2 regions of the Mucilaginibacter sp. A3364 genome follow, and region 1 is predicted to be linked to the other one. Evidence: riboswitches for the same ligand, from Rfam matches in the RefSeq annotation. Region 1 holds a riboswitch; the other holds the start of a gene.
What was found. A riboswitch is a leader RNA that binds a small molecule or an ion and turns the genes downstream of it on or off. The one in region 1 is predicted to bind S-adenosylmethionine.
Positions count from the first base shown of each region.

Region 2: it holds a riboswitch for S-adenosylmethionine, as region 1 does, so the genes downstream of both, AC59JT_RS08405 (homoserine O-acetyltransferase family protein) here and metH (methionine synthase) in region 1, are expected to answer to the same signal.

Region 1 is NZ_JCAWED010000002.1:108,041-112,886, reverse strand. It holds gene AC59JT_RS13150 (Bax inhibitor-1/YccA family protein) at 1-652, shown strand, start outside; gene AC59JT_RS13145 (murein L,D-transpeptidase catalytic domain-containing protein) at 683-1,285, shown strand; SAM riboswitch class I at 1,365-1,477, shown strand; gene metH (methionine synthase) at 1,655-4,846, shown strand, end outside.
Region 2 is NZ_JCAWED010000001.1:1,861,956-1,866,801, reverse strand. It holds gene AC59JT_RS08415 (hypothetical protein) at 1-4, shown strand, start outside; gene AC59JT_RS08410 (homoserine dehydrogenase) at 271-1,482, opposite strand; gene AC59JT_RS08405 (homoserine O-acetyltransferase family protein) at 1,482-2,540, opposite strand; SAM riboswitch class I at 2,760-2,870, opposite strand; gene AC59JT_RS08400 (trans-sulfuration enzyme family protein) at 2,950-4,065, opposite strand; gene AC59JT_RS08395 (hypothetical protein) at 4,153-4,689, shown strand; gene mqnE (aminofutalosine synthase MqnE) at 4,802-4,846, shown strand, end outside.

The DNA.
Region 1 (4,846 bases):
CAAGGTTTTTACCTGGATGTGTATCGCATTGGGCGTGTCAGCAAGTATAGCTTACGTTTTCGCTACAGATTTCAGCTTGTTAAGTTTAATAATCGACCCCACTGTAGGTAAATTTACTACCATAGGTTACGTTGCCTTATTTGCTCCGCTAGCCTTTAACCTGGTAATGAATTTTGGCTACACGCGTATTAGTTACCCTGTGTTGGTGGCTTTATTTTTCGGTTATGCATTAACTATTGGCATAAGCCTAAGTATTATCGGCCTTATTTATACCGCGAGTTCAATATTTACGGTATTCTTAAGTTCTGCCGCCGTGTTTGCAGTAATGGCTATCGCCGGTTACACTACTCAGCAAGACCTTACCAAATTCGGTTCTATAATGTATACTATCTTTATAGGGGCATTTGTGGTTAGCTTGGTTAATTTCTTTATGGGAAGCGATACATTACAGTATATTCTGAGCTTTGTGTTTATGGCCGTAATGATAGGTTTAACTGCTTTTTACGTGCAAATGTTAAAACGCATAGGTGCAGGTTTGGAATATGGTAGCGCCGAATCAAAAAAATTAGTGATCATAGGAGCATACGTGCTTTATACTACATTCATCAACTTATTTATGTCAATGCTTCGCATATTTGGAAGCAGAAGATAATAACTAACAAAAAATACTTGCCGGTAAAAGATGTACAAACTAGTTTGCAGATTTTTGCCGGCATTTTTGTTTCTGCTCACATTTGCAGCGTCCGCGCAGCGGATAGATACCAACCGCACCCGCCAAAAAGCTAAAGAAGCCCTGCAATTCGCGAAGCAAAAAGGCTATAATATCCGCTACAGTATTTTAATTGACATGAGCCTGCCATCGGGCGTAAAGCGCTTTATGGTTTGGGATATGCGTAAAAATGCCATACATATAGCCGGTTTGGTGAGCCATGGTTGCGGTACTTCCCCATGGGCAGGCGTGTGGTCTAAAGATAAGCCGCAGTTCAGTAATGCCGATGGCAGTCATTGCACAGCCTTAGGGAAATACAAAATTATGGGTCGTGGATATAGCGGCTGGGGCATACATGTAAAGTATTTTTTAAATGGTTTAGAGGCAAGCAACAACAAAGCCTTGGGTCGTCAAATTGTATTTCACTCGTGGGAGCGTGTGCCCGAGCAAGAGGTTTACCCGGATGGTACACCCGAAGGTTGGGGCTGCCCGGCCATATCAAACAATACCATGAAGCTGGTTGATGCCTTACTGCGCGCGCAAAGTAAACCGGTGTTGATGTGGATATATAATTAGCATGTAATATCCACTAATCGAGGCGTATCGGTTACGCTTAGCCTCTTGCACATTACAACTTAATTACGCATCTTTGCACTGCTTATACAGAAAGGCGGAGGGACTGGACCCTGCGATGTCTTAGCAACCTGTTACTCAACAAGGTGCTACATTCTACTCATCAGTTTTAACCGGCAGATGGACAGATAAGCGAGAGTCAAAATTTGATTGATCCGACCTTCAGCATAAGCTTTTTTAGATATGAGATGTGAGATGTGAGACATGAGATGTTATCTCGGTTTTGCCAACCGTATTTCAGTATCTGATCGATGAGCGGTGATAGATATGCTTTCTCATATCTCAAATCTCACTTCTCATATCTAACAGACAATGAATATAAAAGACGAACTCAAAAAACGTATTCTGATCATTGACGGCGCTATGGGTACCATGATACAACGGTACCAGCTAACCGAAAAAGATTTTCGTGGAGAAAGATTTAAAGATCACCACAGCGACCTGCAAGGTAATAATGACCTGCTGAACTTAACGCGCCCGGACGTGATCAAAGCTATACATGCCGAGTACCTGGATGCCGGTGCCGATATCATCGAAACCAATACCTTCAGCACGCAAGTAATTTCCCTGGCCGACTACCATATGGAAGAGCTGGCTTATGAAATGAGCTACGAAGGCGCACGCCTGGCCCGTGAGGTTGCTGATGAATATAATTTAAAAACGCCCAACAAACCCCGCTTTGTGGCCGGTGCTGTTGGTCCTACAAATCGTACTGCATCATTATCGCCTGATGTGAACGACCCGGGTTACCGTGCCGTTACTTTTGATGATCTGGCTAATGCTTACTACGATCAGATTCGTGGTTTGGTTGATGGCGGATCGGACGTTTTGTTGATTGAAACCATATTTGATACCCTGAATGCCAAAGCAGCTTTATTTGCTGCCGATAAATACGCGCAGGAAAGCGGCAAACATTTGCCCATCATGATATCGGGTACTATTACCGATGCTTCAGGCCGTACCCTTTCGGGCCAAACCGTTGAGGCGTTCTGGAATTCTATCCGCCACGCTAACCTGTTATCAGTAGGTTTAAATTGCGCTTTGGGTGCCCGTGAAATGCGCCCGCACATTCAGGAACTTTCTGAAAAGGCAGATGTATTTATATCGGCTTATCCCAATGCCGGTTTGCCAAACGAGTTTGGTCAGTATGACGAAACCCCGCACGAAACTGCCCACCAGGTAGACGACTTTATGAAAGACGGTCTGGTGAACATTGTTGGCGGTTGCTGCGGTACCACGCCCGACCACATTAAATGCATAGCCGAACGTGCAGAAAAGTATCCTGCACGTTTGGTACCTGAGGTAGCTCCAAACATGCGCCTGAGCGGTTTAGAAGCCGTTACCATAACTCCCGAAAGTATTTTTGTGAATGTGGGTGAGCGTACCAATATCACCGGTTCGCCAAAATTCTCGAAGCTGATCTTGGCCGAGAATTATGAAGAAGCGCTATCGGTAGCTGCCCAACAGGTTGAAGGTGGCGCCCAGGTGATAGACATCAACATGGACGAGGGTATGATCGACTCGGAAGCTGTAATGGTGAAATACCTGAACCTGGTAGCTTCTGAACCTGATATTGCCAAACTGCCTATCATGATCGACTCATCAAAATGGTCGGTTATTGAGGCAGGTTTAAAATGTATACAAGGTAAGGGTATTGTAAACTCCATCTCGCTGAAAGAAGGCGAGGAGAAGTTTAAAGAATACGCCCGCAAAATATTAAGCTATGGTGCCGCCACGGTAGTGATGGCTTTTGACGAAACAGGTCAGGCTGATAATTACCAGCGCCGGATAGAGATATGTAAGCGTTCGTACGATATTTTGGTGAACGAGATAGGTTTTCCCCCGCAGGATATCATTTTCGACCCTAACATCCTTACCGTTGCAACCGGTTTGGAGGAACACAACAACTACGCGGTAGATTTTATTGAAGCTACCCGCTGGATAAAACAAAACCTGCCGTACGCTAAAGTGAGCGGTGGTGTAAGTAATATTTCCTTTTCTTTCCGCGGTAATAACGTAGTGCGCGAGGCGATGCACTCGGCCTTCCTGTTCCATGCCATCAAAGCCGGTATGGACATGGGCATTGTAAACGCCGGTATGCTGGAGGTTTACGAAGAGATTGATAAGCAACTGCTCGAGCTGGTTGAAGACGTGCTGCTTAACCGCCGCGACGACGCCACCGAGCGATTGGTTGAATACGCCGATACCGTAAAAAGCAAAGGCAAAGAGGTTGTGCGCGATGAAGAATGGCGAAAAGGCCCCGTAGAAGAACGCTTGTCGCACGCCTTGGTAAAAGGTATTATCGAGTACCTGGACGCCGACGTGGAAGAAGCACGCCAAAAATACGACAGGCCGCTGGAAGTAATTGAAGGTCCCCTGATGGACGGTATGAACATTGTGGGCGATCTATTTGGCGCGGGTAAAATGTTCCTGCCACAGGTCGTAAAATCGGCCCGTGTGATGAAAAAGGCCGTGGCGTACCTGTTACCTTTCATCGAACTGGAAAAACAAAAATTAATTGATGCCGGCGGCGATGCAGATGCCGGAAGAGCCAACGCCGGTAAAATATTAATGGCAACCGTTAAAGGCGACGTGCATGATATCGGTAAAAACATTGTAGGCGTGGTTTTAGCTTGTAATAATTTCGAGATCATTGACCTTGGCGTTATGGTTCCCGCGCAGCGGATAATTGAAGAAGCCAAAAAACAAAACGTAGATATTATTGGCCTGAGCGGTTTGATCACCCCATCACTGGATGAGATGGTGCATTTCGCTAAGGAAATGGAACGCGAAGGCTTTACTATTCCGCTGATCGTTGGCGGTGCAACTACCTCGCGCATACACGCCGCTGTAAAGATCGACCCTAACTATTCGGGCGCCGCCATACACGTATTGGATGCATCGCGCAGCGTAACCGTTTGCAGTAACCTGATGAACAAGGATACCCGCGACGGCTACATCCAAGGCATTAAAGACGAATATGCTAAGGCCCGCGAGGCTCACGCCAATAAAAAATCAGACAAGCGTTTTGTAACGCTTGAACAGGCGCGTGCCGATAAATTTAAAATAGATTTGGATAAAGTAGCGCCCAAACCGGCCTTTACCGGTACCAAGGTTTTTGAAAGCTATCCGCTGAAAGAGTTGGTGCCATATATCGATTGGACGCCGTTCTTCCACACTTGGGAACTTCGCGGCAGCTACCCTAAAATATTTGAGGACAAGTTTGTAGGCGATGAAGCTAAAAAGCTTTTTGACGACGCTCAGGCTCTGCTGAAAGATATAGTAGACAACAACCGCTTACAAGCAAACGGCGTTATCGGTTTTTGGCCGGCAAATACCGTGGGCGATGATATTGAGTTGTACACCGACGAAAGCCGTACACAACTATTATCACGCATACACACTCTCCGCCAGCAATCAGAAAAGGTAAAAGGCGATCCATACTATGCCTTGTCAGATTTTGTAGCCGAAAAAGAAAGCGGCGTAGCCGATTACTTCGGCGGC
Region 2 (4,846 bases), on a different contig from region 1:
ATAAGGGTTTGCTAACGCGAATAGCGCCAAAAATACAAATTTGGCTGCATAATTCCACCTTACATGTCATTGCGAGAAGGAACGACGAAGCAATCTCCGTATGAACTAGCGCACCTATCAGCGGAGATTGCTTCGCTTCGCTTGCAATGACATAAAAAAGCCACGTAAGTAATCGCCAACGCGCGGTCGGACTAAAAACAAAAAAAGGTTCCTGTTACGGAACCTTTCATTTTTCTTCACAACAAAACTACTGCAAAGTTTAGTTGGGTTTTAAGCCGAGGCTAAACTGACCCCTGTTAGCTGATCGGCGAAGGCCAGAAATGCCTTCTCATCCGATATACGTTGTTCGTTAGCGATCAGATTTTGCAGATTTACTTTTCCAATAACATATTTATAATTGCCAGAATAGTAGCGTTCTTTAATGCTGATGAATTTCAACGCTTCAAGCAGTTCGTCGCTCTCATAACGCAGGTAAATGCACAATTCAATATCATTAGTAAAGTTTAAGCCTTTACTAGCTTTGGTTTTTTTGTATTCATAAGCATAGTCATAGCGTAAAGCAGCAATATCCGATAACACAGCCGAACCTGTTGGGTGGCCACCAGCGCCCTTACCAAAAAAGAATTGCTGATCGGCAAACGCGGCTTGTACAATTACGCCGTTGTACTCATATTCCACATTGTATAAAAACTCCGTTTCGGTAACCAGTTTTGGCAATACAAACATGGCAACATGCTCGTCGTCCAGTTCTTTAGCTACCGGTACCAGTTTTATTTTCAGGTTCTTTTCGCGGGCGTACTGAATATCATCTGCTCCCAGGTTTTGAATACCTATGTTCAACACCTCATCCGGATTTACAATAACACCATAAGCATGCGACGCGGCTATCACCAGTTTAAATTTCGCATCAAAACCACCTACATCCATTATCGGGTTGGTTTCGGCAAAGCCAAGGTCCTGCGCCAGTTTTAAAGCGGCATCATAATCCATGTTCTCCAAAAAGCCTTTAGACAGAATGTAGTTTGACGAACCGTTGAATATACCGCAGATAGAGTGCAGCAACTCATTATCATAATACTCCTCAAGGTTACGGATGATAGGAATACTACCGCAAACCGCGCCCTCATACAATAATGATGTGCCGTATTGTTGTTGTATCTGGATCAGCTCCTCCAAATGCAGGGCTATCATTTTTTTACTGGCGGATACTACGTTCTTGCCCGATTTAAGCGCGGTTGATACAATGTCAAAAGCCGCTTCGGTATCGTTTATCAGCTCAACAATGGTGTTTATCTCCGGGTTGTTAAGCAGTTCGTTTTTGTCGGTAGTAAAAAGTTCGGCCGGTAAAGAGCGCTTTTTGCTGGCATCTTTAATAGCTATCTTTTTTATTTCAAGGTTAAGGTTTTTAGTCTGGATGATATCATTTAGTCCCTGGCCAACCACGCCGAAGCCAAAAAGGCCGATATTTAGTTTCTTGCTCATTATGCTATTTGCTGTAACTGGATGATCTTTCCCTTTACGTCTTGTTTAAAAAATGATGTGATAATATTAGTAAGGATACCGGTTTCAATTAAAAAACCGTCGTGCCCGTAAAACGAGTCGAACTCGGCAAATGCCGCCTGCGGTATATGCTGAAATAAGTATTGCTGTTCTTCAACCGGGAATAACACGTCTGATTTAATACCGATAACCAGCGTACGCGCTTTGATCAGGCTCAACGCTTTTTCAACCCCACCTCGGTTACGGCCCACATTGTGCGAATCCATGGTTTTAGTTAGGTGCCAATAGCTGTAGGCATTAAATCGGTTCACCAGTTTATCGCCCTGGTAGCTCTGGTAGCTGGCTGCACGGAAATCATCGGCGTTGTTAGCATCCGCGTCTTCCTGCTGACTAACCGTGTAAGTTTTATAACCACGATAGGATAGTAACGCTATACTGCGTGCGGCTTTTAAACCTTTTTTACCGCCATCTACGGTTTCGGCATGATAAGTTTCATCTGCCAGTAAAGCCAAACGCTGCGACTCGTTAAAAGCAATACCCCACGGTGAATGACGCGCGTTGGTAGCGATAAGGATCAGGTTTTTTATAAAATCAGGTTCCATAATGGCCCACTCGGCAGCTTGTTGTCCGCCTAATGATCCGCCAATTACGGTATGTATGCTATCTAACTTTAAATGCTGCGCTAGTAACTGATGAGCCTTCGCCATATCCCTTACAGTAATGTTGGGGAACGATAAAAAGTATGGCTTGCCGATTGCTGGATCAACACTGAGCGGACTGGTAGTACCATAGGCCGAACCTAATATATTGGCACAAACTATAAAATGCTCGTTCGGGTTAAAATAGTCGGCATCGCCGAAAAGGCCTTTCCACCAATCCAATACGTCGGAGTTTGCAGTAAGGGCGTGGCATACCCATATCACGTTATCCTTATTGGCATTAAGGGTGCCAAAGGTGTGGTAGCCAATTTCAAGTTCGGCCAGTATTTTGCCCGACTCGAGTTGGAATGGTGATGTATGCTTATAAGTTAAAATGCTCATTTTTTTGGTTGATAGTAATTAACGTGTTGATTTTTAGGGAGGCTAAAGGATATATTTTATCCGTTAACGCTGTTCGTTATTTTTCTTTTGTGGAGAAAATAAACGGGTGAGGGATCAACAGCGGCACATATAGCACATGCAATAAGCAGGCGCGGTACCGTTTTGGGCATTAATTAAAATTTGCGGAAGAAGGGTGTTTTTTAAATTATCCATGTTGTTAATTTATATTTCCCGGGATATTTACCGGGCCAGGAATTGGCACCTATCTCTAACCTTAGAGGGTTGCCAGTGGGTCATTGAGCCTGATCTCTCGCCACTTCTTTATAAATCAAAACCGTATGAGGGAATTGATCATGGTATTGCTACCGAGCTGCAAATATATATGCTGATAGGTAAAAGTGCAAATTTTTTAAGCCAAAGCTTGTTCTAAGTCGGCTATTAAGTCATCAATATGCTCCAACCCGACAGATACCCGCAGCAAATTAAACGGTGTTTTAGTATCCGGGCCTTCGATCATAGCACGGTGCTCAATCAAACTTTCTACACCGCCTAAGCTGGTGGCTTGGGTAAATAGTTGTAGCTTATTAATAACACGGTGCGCTTCTTCTTTGCCGCCATTTAAGCAAAATGATAATACCCCGCCAAAGCTTTGCATTTGCTGTTTGGCAACCTCATGATTGGGATGCGATGGTAAACCGGGGTATAACACGCGTTCAACTTTTGGAAGCTGTTGTAAGTATTCCGCCAGTAGCTGTGCATTACTTACATGACCGCGTACACGGTACGGCAGTGTTTTCAAACTACGTGCCAGGTAATAACAATCCTGCGGAGAGGGGATAGCGCCGCCCATTTCTTGTACGGCACGGATCCTGGCCCACCAGTCGCTTTTTTCTGCAGTAATTAGAGCCCCGCCCATTAAGTCACTGTGCCCGCCAAAATATTTGGTGCTGGAGTGCATAACTATATCGGCACCTAAGGTTAATGGTAGCTGGCAAATAGGGGTTGCAAAGGTATTATCGCACACCACTTTAATGTTATGCTGTTTTGCTGTCGCGACGATTTTTTTGATGTCGCTTATTTTTAATAATGGGTTTGATGGGGTTTCGATCCAGATTAGTCCGGTTTCGGGTTTGATGTGGGCATTTAAAACAGCCTCATTATTCACATCAATAAAATCAAACGTTAAAATGCCGGCGAATAAAGTTTTAAGCTGGTTACGTAACCCATGATACATATCATCGGGCGCAATAACATGCGTACCTGGGGCCAATGACTGAAATACAGCCATGCCCGCCGCGTTGCCCGATGAAAAGGCTGCCGCATCTGCCCCTTGCTCTAACTGAGCTAACACATTTTCTAAGGAAGTGCGGTTAGGGTTTGAAGCCCTGCTGTAAATGTAGCCATCGGTATAACTACCGTCCGCGTTACGGATAAACGTAGTTGATAGAACTATCGGTTGTATAACGGCTCCGGTAGCGGCATCGGCATGGTTGCCGGCGTGTATGGCAATGGTTTCTGTTTTCATATTAAGCATATCAAATTACCATATTATTTACCATAATACTGTTACAATTATGTAACTTTATGTACTTAATAACCAATTTAAGCAGACATGAACTTTTTTAAATATATAACCTTAAGCATGCTTTCGTTGATCGTGCTTATTTCCTCGTGCACCAAAAAGGACGCGGTTACTAATGACTACGAGAAAAGTTTAAAAGCTTTTGAAACGTTTAAATCAAACGCAAATAACAACTATTCATACGTTGCAGTACAACGTCCTTTAAACTTTGCTTATTCGGAAACCAAACTAACCATTAAAAATGGCCAGGTTACGACCCGAGATTACTGGTTTTACGAATACAGGGTCAGTAATAATACCGGTGCCTACTACCTAAGTACAGAGTGGCACGAAAACGAAAAAACCCTAAACAGCCATGGCGGAGAAGGTGCCAACCTTTATGCTTTAGATGATATTTACTCGTTTACCAAAACTACCTGGTTAACACAGGCTAAAGATCGTTACGATATTTTCTTCGAAGCCGGTAACAACGGCATGATATCAAAAGCAGGCTACCAACGTAAAAGCGGCTGCCTTGAAGGTTGTTTTATTGGCGCCGAAATAAAATCTATCATCAAAACTAACTAACGGCCTGCTACTGTAAGATAAGCGTCATACTATTTGTTTAAACACGGGTTATATATAGCAAAGCACTGCAAAATTGCAGCATTTTGCTACCTTTGTTTAAACGTTTTATTAAATGGAAGTACCAGGTAATTTACAGGTATTATTACAGGATCCGGGC